DNA from 3 places in the Planococcus sp. VCh962 genome. Region 3 is predicted to be linked to each of the others. Evidence: riboswitches for the same ligand, from Rfam matches in the RefSeq annotation. Region 3 holds a riboswitch; each other region holds the start of a gene.
The links. A riboswitch is a leader RNA that binds a small molecule or an ion and turns the genes downstream of it on or off. The one in region 3 is predicted to bind S-adenosylmethionine.
Positions count from the first base shown of each region.

Region 1 (6,846 bases), on a different contig from region 3:
TGAAGAAACCGGAAAATTTTCGACGATTGCCGGAACAATGAGGGCATACAAAGCTTATAAACCTTGAACTGTTTAAGTTTCCTAAATGTTTCTTTTAAAGCTTATTGAAAAGGATGCAAATTAAAAGGGAGAAAACATGCTGATAGAAAGCATGTTTTCTCCCTTTTCTAATAAAACTTCTCCCTATTTTTGCTTTACTTCTAATAATTCGTCAATGTAAAAATGATTATCTATCTTTGCGAGTTGACCAAATGATTTGATTTTCCCTTAGCTTCTCTGGCTTTTAATTCACGGCGAAGCACTTTTCCACTGATCGGGGTTTTGGGCAGCTCTTCGAGAAATTCAATTTCCCTCGGAGCAGCATGGGCCGCAAGCCCGCTGCGCACAAATAAGCGCAATTCTTCTAATAACCCGTCGCTTTCCTCATACTCTTTGTTCAAGACGATAAAGGCCTTCACTATTTCCCCTCTTACGGCATCCGGCTTTCCAATAACACCCACTTCGGCAACCGCTGGGTGTTCAATCAGCTTACTTTCAACTTCAAATGGCCCGATTCTTTCCCCTGAAGAGTTGATCATGTCGTCACTTCTTCCTTGAAAAAAAACATATCCGGTTTCATCGATTGTTGCCAAATCGCCGGATAAATACCAGCCATCAAACGGGAAATACGACGAGTATTTAGCCGGATCTTTCCACACTTCACGCATAATCGATGGCCAGTTTGCTTTTAGGGCCAATTGGCCGACAGCCCCCACTTTTAAAATTTCACCATCATCGCCTAAAATAGCCGCTTCAATTCCTGGGAACGGTTTTCCCATTGACCCGGGCTTGATCGCTTCAGATGGCAAGTTGACGATTAACTGAGCTCCTGTTTCCGTCATCCACCACGTATCGTGGATGCGGTTTGAAAGTGTCTCTATTCCCCATCTCACAATTTCCGGGTTCAATGGTTCACCGACGCTTAGAATATGCCGGATTTTTGTAAGATCATAGTTCTTTGTCAGTTCATCGCCTTGTGCCATCAGCATTCTGAAGGCCGTCGGTGCGCTGTACCAGACCGTTACACCCGTTCGCGCTAAAATGTCATACCATTCTTTGGCGCCAAATCTGCCTCCGTGAATAACAGTCGTCGTGCGGTTCAGCAATGGAGCGAACACGCCGTAGACGGTCCCGGTTACCCATCCTGGGTGGGCCGTGCACCAATAAATATCGTCTTCTTTTAAATCCAATACCCATCTGCCTGTGATGTATTGCTGAATCATCGCCCGATGCGCATGGATTATTCCTTTCGGTTTGCCTGTCGATCCGCTTGTATAATGGATATTCAATCCATGCTCAAGATCTACCCATTCAATTATGTTTTCTTCTGCTTCAATTTTCCTTGCTTCTTCAAATAGAGAGATTTCATCTCCCGTACATTGTTCCGGTTCAGCTGTAATTAAAACGGTTGTTAAAGATGGCAATTGATCCCGCTGAACCCGTTTCACCAGTTCAGGTGATGCGATCAAAAAAGTTCCTCCGCAATCCTGGATTCTTTCTTTTACGGCATCTTCCATAAATGCTTCAAAAAGCGGCCCTACGACAGCTCCAAGCTTTATGGCTGCCAGCATCGCAATATGGCAATCCGGGTGCTTCGGCAAAAATACAAATACGAAGTCTCCTTTTTTCACCCCTCGATTTTTCAACACCGTCGCCCATAAATCCGATTTTTCTTTTAATTCACGATATGTAAGTTTGTATTCTTCGTTGTCTCCAATATAATGAAGTGCAGTTTTTTCACCATATCCTGCTTCAACATGCCGGTCTGCACATTCATAGGCCATATTCACTTTTCCTGTTTGGGACCAGCTAAAATTCGACTCGACTTCTTTCCACGAGAAAGCTTCCCTGTTCGACAGCTCTTCTGTGATATTATAATTATCCTTTTTCGGATAAATGATCGTACTGTTCGCCATTTTACTCGACCGCCTTTCTAGTTTGCAGTAATTTCAGTATCTCTGATTTTTTCTCCGCAAGAAGTACACTTCCGCGATCTCTCGGTTTTACAGCTTCCACTGCCAATTCAGCTTGAAGATAACCCGGCTGGCCGCCCAAGATGAAGATGCGGTCGCATAAATATAGGGCTTCGTCTATGTCATGCGTCACAACCACCATCGTGGATAGTTGCTTCTTTTGGATTTCCAATAATAAATCCTGCAATTGCATTTTAGTGAAGGCATCCAGTGCACTAAAAGGTTCATCTAATAGCAGAACACCGGGTTGCCCTATCAGCGCGCGAGCGATTGCCGTTCTTTGAGCCATTCCACCTGATAAATCTTTCGGGTAATAATCTCCGAAATCGCTTAACCCCACTAAATCCAAGTAGTCCTGAACTTCAACTTTATTTACATCTTTATTTCCAAACAAGATGTTATCTTTGACCGTGAGCCAAGGCATAAGCCGGGGTTCCTGAAAAATCATGCCAATGGGCTGCTCGCCCACTTCAGCAATTTGTATTTTTCCGTCGAAGTCCTGATCCAGCCCAGACAAAACCCGAAGAAGAGTACTTTTCCCGCACCCACTCGTTCCCAGAATGCCAACGGTCTCACCTTCTTGAATAGAAAAGGACAGATTTTTGAATCCAGCCAGTCCGTTATTGAACGTTCTTGAGGCCTCTTTCACTTCCAACATCTTGACCACTCCTCTTATTGTTGGTTCTGTAAATTATCCTGCCATCTCAATGCACGTGCTTCTAACCCTTTCAAGAGAGCGTCCGTGGCTTTCCCGAGTATGGCAAACAGGATGATGCTTGCCATGATAAGTTCAGGCGAATACGTATTCTGGCCTACAACCAGTAAATAGCCGAGTCCTTGGCCGGCACCCATTAATTCAGCAGCAACTACGAACATCCAACCTAAACCGACGCCGCTGCGCAAACCTACAAGAAAAGACGGCAGCGAAGCCGGCAAAATGATGCGGCGCACAATTTGGAATGAAGTAAAGTGATAAATCTTTCCTACTTCTATCAGCTTCCGGTCTACCCCTTGAATACCAGAGACGATATTCAAATACACCGGAAAGAAAACACCGACCGCAATTAACAGCACTTTGGATGGTTCTCCGATTCCCATCCATAAAATGAATAATGGCACCCAGGCAAGGGAAGGGATGGATCTGAAGGCTTGGATTAATGGATCCACAAGCTGTTCAAACCATTTGAAATAACCTACGAAAGAGCCCAATACAAGCGCTGTGAAAGCCCCGGCAAAAAATCCGATCAATACCCGAAGAAAAGTAATGCCGATATGCCCCCAAAGGGTTCCATCTTGGGCCATTTCTAAAATCTTTTGAAAAATAGTGGTAGGGGCCGGAAAAACATAGGTGTCTATCAAGCCAAAACGGGCGGCCGCTTCCCATGCGACCAAAAGAGCGATCGGCAATACCGAGCCGAGTACAAGGCCTCTTGCTTTAGTTGAATCTGCATGGGATTTTGACTTTTTATTTTTCTCTATCAGAAATTCGTTTGTTTTAGCATTGACCGTCATCCAACTCGTCCCCCTATTCTGTTGCGATCACTTTTTTGGCAAATCGATCAATGATTAATTCATTCACTGTTTTTTCGATATCTTGATCGCTTTTGATCACATTTTCTGCCTTCAAGACTTCGCCTGCCTCTTTTAGTGCCTCGATTTGTTTATTACCGGGAATCGGGTCAGAAAAATCATTTCGCTCGATGCTCTTCTTCGCCACTTCCAACTTCATGTCCGCTTGCTTTGCTAAGATTTCAGCTGCTTCATCCGGATTTTCCACAACCCATTTCCGTGCTTTTTCATATACCTCAATTACTTTTTCTACAACTTCCGGATTCTGTTCTGCGAACTCTGATCGCACATTCAATGTGCCATATGTATTTTTATCGTGATCACGCACAAATAAATTTGCACCAGAATCAACTTCAACTCTCGCCATATGCGGGTCAAGGCCTGCCCACGCATCCACCTGTCCAGTTAACAAGGCATTGGCACCATCCGCATGCTGTAAATTCACAATTTCCAAGTCCTTCGATGAAAGACCGGCTTCCTGCAGTGAGCGCAGAAGGAAGATATACGGATCCGTCCCTAAAGTTGCGGCAACTTTCTTTCCTTTCAAATCTTCGACTGTTTTTATCGGCGAATCTCCTGTCGCTACCAATGCAGTCCATTCTGGTTTCGAATAAATATAAACCGACTCGATCGGTGACCCATTCGATTTTGCGATTAATGCCGCTGCTCCCGCAGTAGAGCCAAAATCCACGCTTTTAGAATTTAAAAATTCCAAAGCCTTATTGCTTCCTTGGCTAAGAACCCATTCAACCTCAATGCCTTCTTCTTCAAAAATTTCTTCTGCCCATCCAAACTCCTTTAAAGCCAAACTCGTAGGTGAGTAATATGCATAATCAAGAACTACCTTTTTCAACTTTCCTTGTTCTTCCCCTTGTGCATTTGAACAAGCCGTCAGGATAAGTGACGCACTTACAATAAACAAAACCAATGCAATAATTTTCTTCATTCCGATTCCTCCTAAAATAAGTTTTATTTTTTCTTTAAAGTTTTGAAGACTTAACCAATTCGCTTACTAGGTTTTACCAAATAGACTTTCCTCCTTTTTTAGATTGAACATACAAAAAGCCCCCTTCAATTAAGAAGAGGGCAATAAATCCTCCTCTTATCTTTCCGATTCCTTCGAATCAGTAGGATTTAGCACCTTACCAGAATATAATTCTGGTGGTTGCCGGGCTTCACAGGGCCTATTCCCTCCGCCGCTCTTGATAAGAGTACTATTCACTTTTAAATGTACAAATTTTCAATCAATCGAACCATTGGGAATTATCATACAATAAGATTAATTTAAAAGTCAACTAATTTTTGATTTTTTTTACTTTTACCTTAATTTTAAAACATTGCTTGAAAGAATTTACATTACTATTTTTCATTGCTCAATTTCCATTCTACTCCAGCCCTATCCTTGAATGGACCCGATCATTTTCCTTCTGGCACTGGAAGATTATTCGTTGTTCCGAATTCAAGCTCTGCAAGGGCTTTCCCCTCTCATGCGGTCGAGCCAGTATATTTAAGTTGCTAGTATCACCTAGGTTGCAGCTGCTTTTTTCTTCATTAGTGTTCTTCGACTTTTATTCGTTTGCAGCATTAAGTGAAATACCTCTTAACTTGATTTGGAGTGACGAATTAGCTTGTCTAGCTCTTCTTCAATTCTTTTCACATCATATCTTTCAAACAAGGGCTTGATATTCGATATTTCTTCTGCTTCGCAAGTTGTATACTCCCAAGTCAACTTCTCGATTTCTAATATTCCTTTTACTTTTTCAGTTGAAAACGGCAAAAACGGGTTCAATAATTGAATGACATTGGTGATAATCAGCACGCAATTGGCAATCGTTTGGTCGCAAGAAGCTCGATTTTGCTTTAATTCCTTCCAAGGTTCTTTTTCATCAAAGTATTTATTGGCATATCGGATAAAGGAGAAAACTTCTTCAATTCCTTGTTTAAAATGAGCATCCTCTATTTTTTGGCCCACGCTCTCATATAGCCCTTCAATTCTACGTTTTAAATCCGGTTCTATTTCCGCTTTCGGGATCCTTCCTTCATAGCTTTTTTCAATAAATTTGAGGGTGCGGTTGATAAAATTCCCATATGCACCTAACAGTTCACTGTTATGGCTATAAATGAATTCCCTCCAGGAAAAATCCGTATCCCGGTTTTCCGGTGCATTGATCGACAGGAAATAACGGATCGAATCCGGATCATACCTCTCCAGAATATCCGGGACCCAAACCGCCCAGTTTTTACTCGTCGATATTTTTCGCTTTTCAAGCGTTAAGTATTCATTGGACACAATGTGAGTCGGCAGCCCTTCAACCCCGATCCCTTTTAAAATAGCTGGCCAGATAATGGAATGAAAAGGGATGTTGTCTTTGCCGTGTACGTAGTAAGCAATAGTTTCTTCCTGCCAATACTCCTGATCATCCTGCTGTTTTTCTTCTGCCCATTGCCGGCTGGCTGAATAATAACCCGAAACAGCTTCTATCCAGACATAGACCTTTTTATCCTCATAGCCTTTTACCGGCAAGGGCACGCCATTCGGCAAATCCCTTGATACGGCCCGGTCCAGCAGCCCTTCTTTCAAATAACGTTCGGATAAATGGATTGCATTTTCGCGCCAGGCATTCTTCTTTTTTGCTTCTCTGACGTAAGCCGCAAGTTCTTCCTGAAAAGCACTTAACGCGAAATAGAAGTGTTCCGTCTTTTTCACGGTCGGGACATTCCCGCAGATTTTACATTTCGGCTCCAATAAATCCAACGGATCCAAAATCGTGGAACAGTTGTCACATTGGTCTCCACGGGAAGTGTGTGAACAGACTGGGCAAATTCCTTCTACATATCGATCTGGAAGAAATTGCTGGTCGTATTCACAATACATCTGATCAATTTCCTTTTTATAGATATGGCCATTATCCATCAAAGTTAAAAATATTTTTTGGACCGTTTGATGATGAAAAAAACCATCTGTCCTTGTGTAGATATCATAGGTGAATCCGAGCCGGGAAAAATCATTTGAAAATTCTTGGTGATAATGGTCTGCTACCTCTTTTATGGTCTTTCCTTCTTGATTGGCCCGAATGGCAATCGGCGTCCCGTTGCAGTCGCTGCCTGAGACATATAAAACGTTCTCGCCTTTTAACCGGTAATACCTTGCCAGTATATCCCCTGGCAGCAATGCTGCGATATGTCCCAAATGCAATGACCCATTTGCATACGGCCATGCTCCACCAATAAGTACGCTCATACTTTCCACTCCTTTATAAAAATA
Region 1 is NZ_JBYLHS010000001.1:911,396-918,241, forward strand. Features, by position in the region: gene AC3AQ9_RS04600 (class I SAM-dependent methyltransferase) at 1-67, shown strand, start outside; gene acsA (acetate--CoA ligase) at 231-1,955, opposite strand; gene AC3AQ9_RS04610 (ABC transporter ATP-binding protein) at 1,957-2,670, opposite strand; gene AC3AQ9_RS04615 (ABC transporter permease) at 2,685-3,524, opposite strand; gene AC3AQ9_RS04620 (aliphatic sulfonate ABC transporter substrate-binding protein) at 3,538-4,527, opposite strand; SAM riboswitch class I at 4,681-4,793, opposite strand; gene metG (methionine--tRNA ligase) at 5,182-6,822, opposite strand.
Region 1: it holds a riboswitch for S-adenosylmethionine, as region 3 does, so the genes downstream of both, AC3AQ9_RS04620 (aliphatic sulfonate ABC transporter substrate-binding protein) here and AC3AQ9_RS09215 (O-acetylhomoserine aminocarboxypropyltransferase/cysteine synthase family protein) in region 3, are expected to answer to the same signal.

Region 2 (6,846 bases), on a different contig from region 3:
TCAATCAGTTTGCCGATCCAGATGAATTTTATCGCTTTCGCGATTCCAGGATTGATTGCCGCGATTGCCTTGGCGATTGTCCCTGAAAAAGAGTCGTATGCGAAACAGAAAGATATAATGATACAAACTTCGCAAACAAGCGAGTCTTCTATATTATAGGAAAAAGCCGCATCCTTATTGGATGCGGCTTTTTTTGTATTTTGAATTAAACTCTCAAAGCGCCGCGGAATCCTCGGGCAGCATAATAGGAGTCTGCGCCGTTATGATACAAAAAGACTTGCCCGTAGCGAAGATCGCAGAAAAGGGCGCCGCCGCGTTCTCTGACCTGTTCGGGGGTTTGTACCCAACTTGAGGTTTTCATATCGAAATTCCCCAGTTTCTGGAGTGCGCGGTATTGTTCTTCTGACAACAGCTCGATTCCCATGTCCGTTGCCATGCCGATGGCGCTGTTTTCAGGTTTGTTTTTCTTGCGCGCTTCCAGTGCTTCCGGGTCATAGCAAACGCTTCTTCGGCCATTAGGGCTTTCCGCTGAACAATCAAAGAAAATATATTCATCCTTCGCTTTGTCGTAATCCACGACATCCGGTTCTCCACCTGTTCGTTCCATTTCATAAAGCGACCACAGTTTTTCCGGGTTTGCTTCCAGCTTAGCTTGGATGTTAGCCCATTCCAGCCATTCATGGCGAGTGATGTTATTCTCGAAACGGTCTTTCAAAACATTCATTAATTCTTCGCGCTGGTCTGGTGATAATTCGTTTGTCTTTGTCATGGCGATTTCCTCCTTCGGTTTTGTACATATTGGTAATGGTTTAAGTATATCTAAAAATGTTGCTTCTTTGGAAAAAAAGGAATGTTCACTCCCACGGTAGAATAATATAAGCTGATAGCTGCAGAAGGCATGCTCGTGATTCAATCTTTAATAAACCTTTTGAGAAAAGAAAGGGGAATGGACATGGAAATCTTGATTCTCGGAGGCACTCGTTTTTTAGGGCGTTTTCTGACTGAAACTGCGCTTAGGAGAGGGCATGAAGTGACGCTGTTCAATCGAGGGAAAGCGAATCCGGAATTGTTCCCGGAAGTTGAGAAGCTAATTGGGGACCGGAACGGCGATTTAAAGGCATTGGAAGGGCGCACATGGGATGCAGTGATTGATACTTGCGGTTATGTTCCGTGGACTGTCCGGGAGTCTGCAGAGCTGCTTAGTGGCGCAGTAGGGCATTACACTTTTATCTCGAGTGCCTCGGTTTATACAGAGTTAGAAGAGCCGGGGATAGATGAAAACCATGCGGTCGGACAGTTGCCGCCCGGAAAATTGGAAGACCTCAAGAAAATGGATGCCGGACAAGCGATCAGCCAACATTACGGCGAGTTGAAGTTTTTATGCGAGCAGGAAGTAGAGCGGGCATTTCCGGGACGCAGCTTAACTATTCGGCCGGGGCTGATTGTCGGGCCGTATGACTTCACGGACCGCTTTAACTACTGGGTAAATCGTATCGCAAAAGGCGGGGAAGTGCTGGCGCCTGGGCGGAGAGACAAAGAAGTCCAGTTCATCGATGCCCGCGATCTGGCCGAATGGATTGTCAATTTGGTGGAAGCACAGACGACTGGAACTTTCAATGCAACGGGGCCAGAAAAGAAGTTGACGATGAAGAAGTTCCTGGAAGTGTGCAAGGCGGATGCCGAAAGTGATGCGGAGCTGATCTGGGTAGATGAGAACTTTCTATTGGGGCACGGCGTCGAAGGATGGTCGGACATGCCGCTATGGATACCGGACCGTGAAAAGATGGGTGGGTTCCTCGCGGTGGATATTCGAAAAGCCTTGAAAGCGGGGCTGACGTTCCGGCCTGTAAGTGAAACGGTCCGCGACACGCTCGCCTGGGAAGCCACCCGGACGGTAACAGACCGCAAAGCTGGCCTGGATCCGGAGAAAGAAAAAATGATACTGGAAGATTGGAAACAACGAGCGCTTTGAAATGAAGGGTAGAATTTGGATGTTAACAGGATGGCTCCTTGTTATCAAAGGGGCCATTCTTTCATTTTATAATTTTAGATGGGGACATCACTGTGCAAGGCCAATTTATTATCAAAGCTTAAAATTCCAAGAAGCTTTAGGGATTGCTGTGAATAAAACAAGACAAGTGATTGTTCCATTGCGCAAAGCGAAATTTAAGAAGAGCACCAGATAGTTGCAAGGAAAAAGTGAAAAGAAGTGGCTATTCGCTGGGAACTTTAAATCGGAAGAATCGTTCCTAGAAGTAGAGGCTTTAACACTTTTAAATCAATAGCAGTGACGGCGAAAAACTTTAAACTGTCATTTTTAGTGATATTTTAGTAAAATAGAGTTTGTCATTCTTTGTAAGAAACTCTCGCTTGGAGTCATCTATCTTCAGGCTTTTTTAGTTCAATGTCCAAACAGTTCCCGTGAAGTTTAATTATAAGAAGGTGCAATATGGAAAAAATTAAAACTACGAAAAACAAAAATTTCAACAAGTATGTGCCTCTTTTTCTCTTAGCTGTAGTTATGCTTTGGCTAAAGACCTACTTGTCCCAAAAAACACAATTTAAATTGGATGTCGATGGATTCCTCCAAGAGTTCCTGCTGTTTATCAACCCCCTCGGATCCGCGCTATTGCTTTTAAGCCTGTCGCTGTTATTTAAAGGAACACGAAAGTACATATCGCTTCTAGTGATTTACTTCCTGATGTCTTTCTTTTTGTATGCGAATGTGGTCTACTATCGGTTCTTCAGTGATTTCATCACATTGCCGACTTTGTTCCAGACGCAGAATTTCGGGGATTTAGGTGGCAGCATTGCTACGTTGATACAGCCGACCGATATTCTTTTCTTTGTAGATGTCATTTTACTGGCATATCTGGTGTTCTCGAAAAGAGTCGAAAAAGAGTCCCGGAACATTCGGAAAAAAGCGGTTATTCCGGTCATCACGTTCGCGTTGGCCATTTCGTTCTTCAATCTGGGCTTGGCCGAAGGAGACCGTCCGCAATTACTGACCCGCGGCTTTGACCGGGCTTATATCGTGAAGTATTTGGGCATGTACAATTACGCTCTTTATGACACAGTTGAAACGCTGAAATCCTCTTCACAACGAGTGCTGGCGGACAGCGATGAAGTTACAGAAGTGTTGAACTACACGAAATCCAATCATGCGACTCCGAATGAAGCATATTTCGGTGCAGCTGAAGGAATGAATGTCGTTTACTTGCATCTGGAATCGATGCAGACATTTCTGATGGATTACAAATTGAACGGGGAAGAAGTGACTCCGTTTTTAAACTCGATGATCAAAGATAAAAATACCCTGTATTTCGATAATTTCTTCCATCAAACCGCTCAAGGCAAAACAGCGGATGCGGAATTCCTGCTGGAAAACTCGCTATTCGGATTGTCGAAAGGTTCGGCCTTTATTACCAAAGGTGATAATACGTACCAGTCAGCTCCGGCCATTTTAAAGGACAAGGGCTACACTTCAGCGGTATTCCACGGCAACAATGGAACGTTCTGGAACCGCTCTGAAATCTATAAATCTTTCGGCTATGACCATTTCTTTGATATTGAGTCTTATACCGGCCTGACAGAAGCGGATATGGCTGAATATGGCGTAATGGATAAGCCGTTCTTTGACCAGTCAGCGGAACTTTTAAAGACCTTGCCGGAACCTTTTTATTCGAAATTCATCACAGTGTCGCATCATTTCCCTTATAAAATCGATCAGGAGTTGACGACGATTGAAAAAGGCACCACTGGCGATGCAAGCGTCGATAATTATTTCCAGACGGCGCGCTACGCAGACGAAGCGCTTCAGCAGTTCTTTGCAGATCTGGAACAATCCGGTTTAGCGGATAACACCATGATTGTGATGTACGGCGACCATTACGGAATTTCTGACAATCACAATAAAGCGATGGAACAAGTGCTTTCTAAAGAAATCACACCGGTTGAAAACACCAAGCTGCAGCGGGTTCCGCTGTTCATCCACGTGCCAGGCATGGAAGGCGGCATCAACCATACGTATGGCGGCCAAATCGACCTTCTGCCGACTGTGATGCATTTGCTTGGAGTGGAAACACAGGATTATATCCAATTTGGTACAGATCTGTTGTCCGAGGAGCATGAAGAACTGGTCACTTTCAGAAATGGCGATTATGCCAGCCCGGAGATCTATTCAATCGGTGACACCTTCTATGACCCAGAAACCGGTTTGCCAATCGAAGAAGATCAGTTGGAACAAGCGCAAAAACTCCAACAGTACGGAAATTACGAATTGCAGTTGTCAGACCGGGTAGTCAATGGCGACTTGCTGAGATTCTATACGCCTGAAGGATTCACGCCGATTGATCCAGCTGATTACAATTACTTGAACAAGCCAACTGTAAAACCAGTTGAAGTACCAGTTGTAGAACCGATCGAAGAACCAATCGAAGAACCAATCGACGAACCAATCGAAGAAACTGAATAACTGATGAATGAAAAAGGTATCCTGGAAGCTGTTTTATTGGCTTTTGGGATAGCTTTTTTTCTTTTGCTTGCTAAGAACAGTATCTCAAAAGATTGATAAGAGAATGCAAAGAGAGTGTAAAGAATTGTGAATGTTTGGACCCGATTGCAGCGCTAAATAGTGTTTTACGGCTTAACGGATTGTTGCCGTTCATGAAAGGAATAAGCTGAATTGAAAATGAATTTTCATTTCGGTATATAATTAGTAAAAAAATAATATTAAGAAAACATTGACTTTGGCATATTGATAGGCTAAATTAATCAATAAGGTTTCGCAATTGAATAAGCAACTAAATCTCTTATCAAGAGTAGCGGAGGGACTGGCCCTATGAAGCTCGGCAACCATCTATGTTAATCACATGGAAAGGTGCTACATCCAGCAGAACTGAAAGGTTCTGAAAGATAAGAGAGGATGAATTTTACGATAAATTTGTGCCTCTCTTTCTTTATGGAAAGAGAGGCTTTTTCGTATTTCGGGCTTAAAAAACTATTGGGGGATATTAAAATGGAAAAACTTGGAATCTTTACAGCGTTAACTTTATCAGCAGGTTTATTGGCAGGATGCAGCGGCAATGCCGAATCAACTGAATTGAGTGAGGAAAAATTAGTGGTTGGCGTTACTTCAGGTCCCCATGAGCAAATCATGGAAGTGGTATCGGAAGTGGCGAAAGAAGATGGCCTGGAAATTGAACTGAAAGTCTTTACGGATTATGTATTGCCGAACACAGCACTGTCCGAAGGCGATTTGGATGTGAATAGCTATCAGCATAAACCATTCTTGGAAGCTTTCAATGCTGACCACGGAACAAATTTGGTAGCCGGCGCTACAACGATTCTAAATCCGATGGGGGTTTATTCAAACGAATATGACTCTATTGAGAAGTTGCCAAAAGGCTCCACTTTCGGCTTGCCGAATGATCCGACGAACGGCGCCCGTGCCCTGTTCATCCTGGAAGAAGCGGGAATCATCACGCTGAAAGAAGGAACGGAAGAAACGGCATCGGTTTTTGATGTAGAAGAAAATCCGCTGGAACTTGAATTCATCGAATTGGAAGCAGCACAGATTCCGAAGCAGTTAAGTGAACTGGATGCAGCGGCCATCAATACAAACTGGGCGATTGAAGCCGGATTAAACACGCTGGAAGATTCAATTTTGCTGGAATCTAGCGACTCTCCATACGTCAATCACATTGTGGTAAGAGAAGAGAATAAAGACGATGCGGTTCTTGAAAAGCTGAACGCGGCTTATCAGTCTGATAAGGTCAAAGCCTTTATCGAAGAAGAATTTGATGGGTCTGTATTGCCAATCTGGTAAAATTCGGAGAGCCGCGTGGCATTTATGCCACGGGCCTTTCCTATTTAGAAGGAAGTGTAACGAGCATGATTCAACTAGAGAACGTTTCAAAAGAATTTAAATCGAAAAAAGGGATGATCCGGGCAGTGAATGATGTATCGCTGCATGTGAAAAAAGGGGAAATCCATGGTGTCATCGGCTATAGCGGAGCCGGGAAAAGTACGTTGATCCGCTGTGTGAATTTACTGGAGGCTCCGACCACCGGAAAAGTCCGGCTGAATGACCGGGAGTTTACGGAGCTTTCGAAAAGCGAACTATTGGAAGAACGCAAAAACATCGGCATGATTTTCCAAGGCTTTAATTTGCTGCGGACAGCTACAGTCGAAGAGAACATCGCCATTCCCTTGAAGCTGATCGGGGTGGAAGCTGTGGAAATTCCAAAGCGAGTGGAAAAGTATTTGGACATTGTCGGTTTGACGGAAAAGAAAAATGCCTATCCGGCCCAGTTGTCAGGCGGACAGAAACAGCGTGTCGCCATTGCCCGCGCTCTTGCACAAGAGCCGGATGTTTTGCTCAGCGATGAAGCGACCAGTGCGCTCGATCCTGAAACCACTGAATCGATTCTGGATTTGCTGCTGAAGATCAATGCAGAATTCGGCATCACCATTTTGCTGATCACCCACGAAATGCATGTCATCCAAAAGATATGTGACCACGTCTATGTGATGGACGGCGGGGAAATCGTGGAAGGCGGCCCGGTAATTGAACTGTTTTCAAAACCGCAGCATAAAACGACACGGAGTTTCCTGAATACCATTTCACAGCGCAAATTGTCGAAGGAATTCGTCGGCAACTTGAAGAAAAGTGGATCGGTGCTGCGCTTGACGTTCCGCGGAGAAGCTACGGGAGATCCGGTACTGGCGGCTATGGCAAAAGAATTTGACGTAAAGCCGAATATTTTAACGGCGAATATCATGGAATTGAAAAATGGGGTTATTGGAAACCTCGATGTACATATTGCAGGAGCAACAGAAGAAGTT
Region 2 is NZ_JBYLHS010000006.1:102,326-109,171, forward strand. Features, by position in the region: gene AC3AQ9_RS15400 (MFS transporter) at 1-159, shown strand, start outside; gene AC3AQ9_RS15405 (DUF4256 domain-containing protein) at 206-769, opposite strand; gene AC3AQ9_RS15410 (NAD-dependent epimerase/dehydratase family protein) at 953-1,972, shown strand; gene ltaS (lipoteichoic acid synthase) at 2,450-4,474, shown strand; SAM riboswitch class I at 4,809-4,921, shown strand; gene AC3AQ9_RS15420 (MetQ/NlpA family ABC transporter substrate-binding protein) at 5,018-5,827, shown strand; gene AC3AQ9_RS15425 (methionine ABC transporter ATP-binding protein) at 5,893-6,846, shown strand, end outside.
Region 2: it holds a riboswitch for S-adenosylmethionine, as region 3 does, so the genes downstream of both, AC3AQ9_RS15420 (MetQ/NlpA family ABC transporter substrate-binding protein) here and AC3AQ9_RS09215 (O-acetylhomoserine aminocarboxypropyltransferase/cysteine synthase family protein) in region 3, are expected to answer to the same signal.

Region 3 (6,846 bases):
CCTTGCACCTCTTCCCTCTATAAACCTAATTGTAAATGGAAAATCTTAAGCAGAGCCTAGCAGAAATATGAAGAAATTCTTAAGAAAGCGGCGTTTTTTCCAAAGAGGCAGCTTTGCTTTTCGCGCCACTCTTTTTTCGGCCGAATGTCAAAACCAGAATTCCACCCAAAAGCAGCAAAACTCCGAGCCAAGCAATCCCTGTCAGCACTTCACCGACAATAAAGACCCCTAAAAGCGCCGCTGTCATCGGTTCAGCAAGCGACAGTGTTACTGCTGAAGAAGAAGGAATGAGCTTTAATCCGCTTGAGAACAAAATATACGAAAGGCTTGTAGCGCCTAAGCCGAGATAGAAAATAACTCCTATGTTCTCAGGTGCTGCTATGTATGACAAATCAAAAAAGAATAAGAACGGCAGCAAATACAAAGCACTTAATGAGAAAATCACGGCCACTGATGGAACAGCGTCCATTCTTTCCAATACTTTCTTGCTGATGAGCGCATAGGCGGCAAAAGACAATCCAGCACCAAGGGCCAGCAAAATGCCAATCGGATTGATCGCCGGTGCGTCCTTATCGGCAAACAACAGCAAACAGCCGATAATAGCCAAGCCGGTCGCCATGGCCCAAACCCGGTCCGGCTTCTTTTTCAATACAGTCCATTCAAGGATGCCCGAAAAAACCGGCGCACTGCCGATAGCTACGACTGTGCCGATGGCGATGCCCGTCAATTGGACCGAAGAGAAAAACAATGGCTGGAACAAGGCCATCGTGGCTGCTGATAAAAAGGCAGCTTTCCAAGGAATCGACCGGAACGCCAATTTTTTCGTCCATAAAACGAAAGCCAATAGCGTAAATCCTCCAATGCTCAAACGAAGGGCACCAATCGTTAAAGGATGTGCGGTTCCTTCAATGAAACTCTGGGCAGTCCCAGTTGTTCCCCATAGCATTGCTCCTAGCAAAACCCATATATACGGCCAATAGTTCACATTAAACACCCCTTGTATTCTATCAATGTAGTAAACCTTATCATGAATTTTATGGTTTGAGATACCCTGTGCCATCAATTATAATAAAAGAAAAGAGAGGAGATGATCACATGTATATGACAATCCCGGAAACTGCCGTTTTTCTATCAATGCCTGAAGAACAAGTGATGAGTTATGTGCTCGAAGGCCGTATTCGCGCAGTCAATGACGGAGAACAGTACTTGATCAACACCTCACAGTTCGAAACGCATTTCCAGCAGCTTGAGTTAGCAAAACAAGCCCTTGAAGAATGGCGTGCCATGCCTATTCCGGACGATGTGGATATTCAAGACGAAGATTAAGCAAAAGCATCTTAGCCGAGATTTCGGCTAAGATGCTTTTATATTTTTTATTTAGGGTAGCGGATATACTGGCGCTGGCCTTCGATGATTTTTTTATTATCTTCGATCATTTTATCGTAATTCAGCTTTTTCATGTTTTCAAAATCTTCATCTGCAATCACATTCAAGCCATTCAGGTTCTTGCGCATTTTTTCCGTATTGTCGGTGATGCCTAGAACAAACTTCTGCAGTTCTTGCCCAAGCCCATTCCAGCCTTCAGATTTTTTAAGAAAAGAAGCAAAAGATTTGATTTCAGCGTTTTTTTCCAGCAGCAACTGTAAATTCATGTATTGATACAGAGTCAGCAGGTTTGCCGTTTCCTGTGTCTTCATGACGTCTGCTTCAACAATTCCCTTGCGGACTAATACGTCATTTTCGTAATAGTTCTTGTAGTCTTTTATTAATGAAGTCAGGTTCTGCTGTATCTTCCATAGCTCTGCAAAAGCTTCTCTTCCTTCTAAAACAGCTGAATCCTGTGTAGCAACAGGGATGCTTAACGGTTTTGTAAAATATGCTGCGTTTATTTTCAAATAATCCATGCCAATATTGAAAATATTATTGCTCAAATCACCGAAAAGAGCTAAATGGCGTTGAGCTTCCAGCGCTTCGTCGCGGTCTTCTTCACCTGGGGTCACATAAGCAGTTGCAACAGACGCATTGTTTTTAGTGAATCCAGCCATGTAATAAGGCTTGCCATTCACCATCCAATAAATCGGATTTACAAATATGCCTTCTGTCCATTTTTTATGCTTCTTAACTTTTTTCAGGAGCTGTTTCGTCGACTCTTCATGCACAGGGCTTCTCTCCCTTGTTCAATATTATTCACTGCTGATTTAATGGTACCACATTAAATGCTCATTGTTATTATATTCCAAAATTTTTCATCGCCCTGCAGCTGATCTCTTTTCATTCTGGTAGCCTATTCCATTTAAAAATGTTAAATTTTCATTTTAAAATTGTCGCATTAAAGAGAATCATATAAAACCGATTCTCTCAAAAAAGAAAAAACTCATGCTAAGGCATGAGTTGGGGAACTACTAAATGATTCAATTTCTTTTTGATATGGTTGCTCCATTTCTCAAATTCCACGAGAAAACCATCGTGTCCAAATTGCGTTTCAACGATTTCCCAAGAGGCATTCGGCAGCCCTTGAAGCCAAGGGATCAATTGCTCACTCGGATACAGCAAGTCTTTTGTAAAGGATAAAGAAAAGATTTCCACTTCTATTCTTTCTTTTGATACATCATGGGTATTCATCGCTTTCAGCAAGGTCAAGTAACTATTGGCATCAAAACGCCTAGCCAATTTTTTCCCTTGATAATCGAGATAAGATTCCACTTCAAAGCGTCCCTCATTGGAACAGCGCCGAAACCTTTGATCAAACAGGTTGCCGCTTCGGTAAGTAACCATTGCGGCCATGCGCGCCAATTCAAAGCCTTTCAGTTCAGAGGAATCCGCATAATTTCCATTATTGAAAAACGCATCATTCTCTATCGCTTGAATGCCAAGCCAATTAAAAGCTACTCCATAATCACTGTATGCCGGTGTAACAGCGAGCGGAAGAATAGCATCCACAAAGTCCGGGTATAAATGTCCCCATTCCAGCGCCTTCATGCCGCCCAGCGATCCCCCGAGGACCGCTGTCAGATGAGTGATTCCTAATTCCTTTAGCGCCTTATACTCTGCCCGCACCATATCACGGATGGTAAGGTCCGGAAACGAAGCACGGTATGGCTTACCGGTTTCCGGGTTGATGGACATTGGCCCTGTTGATCCGTTGCAGCCACCCAGCACATTAAACGTAATGACTTGAAAAACGTTTGTATCCACGGCTTTCCCTGGTCCGATCAATCCTGACCACCAGCCCGGATTTTCAGCATTGCCGACTGCAAATTGATCACCGGTTAAGGCATGGCAGACGAGAATCACAGGAGCATCTTTTTTGCCACATCGTTCGTAGGCAAGCTCTACGTTATGCAAGATTTCCGTCGACTCCAGGGTCAGTGTTCCTATGGATACTGTCGTCATTTCCGTCGCCTCCTATACGTTCTCGAGTACCGCTGCCTGAATGGCTTGTTCAAGGTCGGCAATCAAATCTTCCGGATTTTCCAATCCTACCGATAAGCGGATCAATTCTTCTGTAACGCCTGATAATTCCAGTTCTTCTTTTTTCAGCTGCTGATGCGTTGTTGAGGCCGGATGAATGATCAGCGATTTCGCATCTCCGACATTTGCTACATGGGACCATAACGCAACGCTGTCAATCACTTTGCGTCCAGCTTCGCGTCCGCCTTTGACGCCAAAATTGACAATCGAACCGTATCCGTCTTTTAAGTATTTCTGTGCCAATTGATGAGACGGATGATCTTCAAAACCGATGTAATTAACCCATTCCACTTGAGGATGGTTTTTCAAGTATTCGGCTACAATACGGGCATTGCTGTTGTGGCGTGGAATACGCAAATGCAAAGTTTCCAGTCCCTGTAAAAACGCGTGAGCACTTTCGGCACTTAATGTCGGACCGAAATCACGCAGCAATTGGACACGCAGCTTAGTCGCGAAAGATACACCTTCCACATCGATGCCGAAGCGGATGCCATGATAGCTTTCATCCGGCTGCGTATAGTTCGGGAACTTTGGATTGTTCCAGTTGAATTTCCCGCCATCTACAACGACACCGCCGATAGTTGTCCCATGTCCGCCAATCCACTTTGTCGCAGAATGGATGACAACGTCAGCGCCGAATTCAATCGGGTTGCTTCCGTATGGTGAAGCGAAGGTGTTGTCAATCAATAAAGGAATTTGATTCTCATGGGCAATATTTGCCACTGCTTCAACATCAAAGACATTCAAGCTCGGATTTCCGATGATTTCCCCAAAAATCGCTTTTGTCTTATCTGTAATGGCTCCACGGAAGTTTTCCGGATTCGTGCCATCCACGAATTTAACGGTGATGCCATAACGCGGCAATGTGTTGGCAAAAAGACTGTATGTACCGCCGTAAAGATTGGCGTCCGCCACAATTTCATCGCCTGCTTCTGCTATGTTCAGGACAGAAAAAGCAATGGCTGCCATTCCTGAAGATAAAGCTACCGCTGCTGTTCCGCCTTCAAGAAGCGCCACGCGCTGTTCAAAAACGTCAACCGTCGGGTTCATGATGCGTGAGTAAATATTTCCTGTTTCTTTTAACCCGAATAAATTCTGGGCATGCTCCGTATTTTTAAACACATAAGAAGTCGTTTTATGGATGGCTACCCCTCTGGCTCCAGTTACTGGATCCGGTTGCTGTGCCCCATGCAATAAAAGCGTTTCAGGTTTAAAGTTTGTCATTTTGTTTCCTCCTAAGGTTTTTTTGATGGAAACCATGGTTGAGGAGGAATAGAAAAAAGCCCCCTTCACTTAAGAAGAGGGCCGTCATATACGGATTGCCTCCTCTCATCTGCCAGATCCCGTCGTCCCGGATCTGTAGGATTTAGCACCTTTCCAAGCGTCGCTTGTTGGTTGCCGGGCATCATAGGGCCTATTCCCTCCGCCTCTCTTGATAAGAGTATTCAGATTTAGTTTTCCATCATGTTGAGAAGTATAAAATAAAACAAATAATTTTGTCAAGTGCATTTTTTCAAAAGATTTTGAAACCTATTACTTTTTTATACGTTTACAGTAATAGAGGTGAACAATAATGATTGTATGGATTGCACTTGCACTTATTTTAGGTTATTTGATCGGCTGTCTGCATGGTTCTATTGCTGCCCAGCTGCTGTCCGGCGTAAATGTCAAAAAAGAAGGCGTCAAAAATTCAGGAGCATCAAATGCAGCCATTGTTCTCGGCTGGAAATATGGAGCACTGGTAGCTTTTCTTGATATTCTTAAAGGAGCGGCTGTTGTGGCAGGTTTCCGCTTGTTGCTGAGCGGCTCTTCTTTCCCTGATGAAATGGTTTGGATGCTGCTGTTCTTCGCAGGAGCCGGTGTCATTTTCGGCCATAACTTTCCGTTCTATATGAACTTTGATGGCGGAAAAGGAACGGCTTCTGTCATCGGCGTCATGTTAGCCCTTGATTGGAAGCTTGGCCTGGCCGGCGGGCTGCTGCTTGTGCTGGCAGCGCTGGCTACCGACTATTTGGTGGTCGGAGTTCTCGTATTATACGGCATGTTTTTTGCCATCGCCTACTGGCCGGCTGAAGGGTTATGGCCTTTAGTAACAGCCTTCGCCTTGTTTGCCATGGCGCTCTGGAAGCATCTCGAAAACATCGCACGCATTAAAAATGGAACAGAAAATAAGGTCTCTTCTGTTTTCCGGAAAAAACCGGCCGGCTCCGCCTAAGATGCCCGCCGCTCTTGGGTCAACTCATATTTTTCTGTATTAAGTTAAATTTTTATTGCAAATCCCCTTGACTTATTCGTTATTTCGCAATAAAGTAAACATTACAAATCGAATAACGTACATCACTTTCTTATCCAGAGAAACCGAGGGACAGGCCCTTTGACGTTTCAGCAGCGGATTCGCTATATGCGAAAACTGTGCTAACTCCTGCAAATGCGATTTTGCATTTGGAAGATGAGAGCGAGATGGTTTCATGCCGAAGCCTTCTTTTTTCTTGTCGATAAGAAAAAAGAAGGCTTTTTTTCGTTCAATAATTAGGAAAGATAGAAAAGTACGCAACAAGATTTGCAGAATTCCCACAGCAAGAGGAGGCAGACAGATGATTCAATTTGAAAGGGTTGCAAAAACCTACCAGTCCGGCAAACAGGAAATCCATGCATTGAACGGGATTGATTTAACTGTCGAAACCGGTGAAATATATGGCGTCATCGGGTTCAGCGGCGCCGGCAAAAGTTCATTGATCCGAACGGTCAATTTGCTGGAACGGCCAACAACCGGCCGGGTTTTAATACACGGCAAAGACATATCTACTTTATCCAGCAAAGAAATACGGGAAACACGGAAAGACATCGGAATGATTTTCCAGCACTTTAATTTGCTGAATTCGAAGACCGTTTTCCACAATGTAGCCATGCCGCTTATTTTAGCGAAAACGCCAAAAAACAAGATCAAAGAGCAAGTCAAAGATCTGCTGGACTTTGTTGGCCTTGCTGACCAGGCTGAAAAGTATCCGGACCAGCTCTCGGGTGGACAGAAACAGCGTATTGGCATTGCCCGCGCACTTGCCACTAATCCTTCTGTTCTCTTATGTGATGAAGCAACGTCAGCCCTTGATCCGCAGACGACGCAATCCATTCTGGAATTACTCCGGCGCGTCAATCGTGAATACAATATCACTATATTATTGATTACGCATGAAATGGGTGTTATTCGTGAAATCTGTGATAAAGTGGCTGTTCTCGAAGCAGGAAAAGTGATTGAACAAGGAAGCGTATTCGACGTATTCACTAAACCGCAACATCCCACTACCCAAAGGTTTGTCCGGTCAGTGATGAACGATGAACTCCCAGAATCATTGCTTAACCAGATTCAGGATCCTA
Region 3 is NZ_JBYLHS010000002.1:378,551-385,396, forward strand. Features, by position in the region: gene AC3AQ9_RS09195 (DMT family transporter) at 80-985, opposite strand; gene AC3AQ9_RS09200 (helix-turn-helix domain-containing protein) at 1,096-1,326, shown strand; gene AC3AQ9_RS09205 (hypothetical protein) at 1,374-2,159, opposite strand; gene metX (homoserine O-acetyltransferase MetX) at 2,380-3,393, opposite strand; gene AC3AQ9_RS09215 (O-acetylhomoserine aminocarboxypropyltransferase/cysteine synthase family protein) at 3,406-4,695, opposite strand; SAM riboswitch class I at 4,798-4,913, opposite strand; gene AC3AQ9_RS09220 (glycerol-3-phosphate acyltransferase) at 5,045-5,686, shown strand; SAM riboswitch class I at 5,814-5,927, shown strand; gene AC3AQ9_RS09225 (methionine ABC transporter ATP-binding protein) at 6,066-6,846, shown strand, end outside.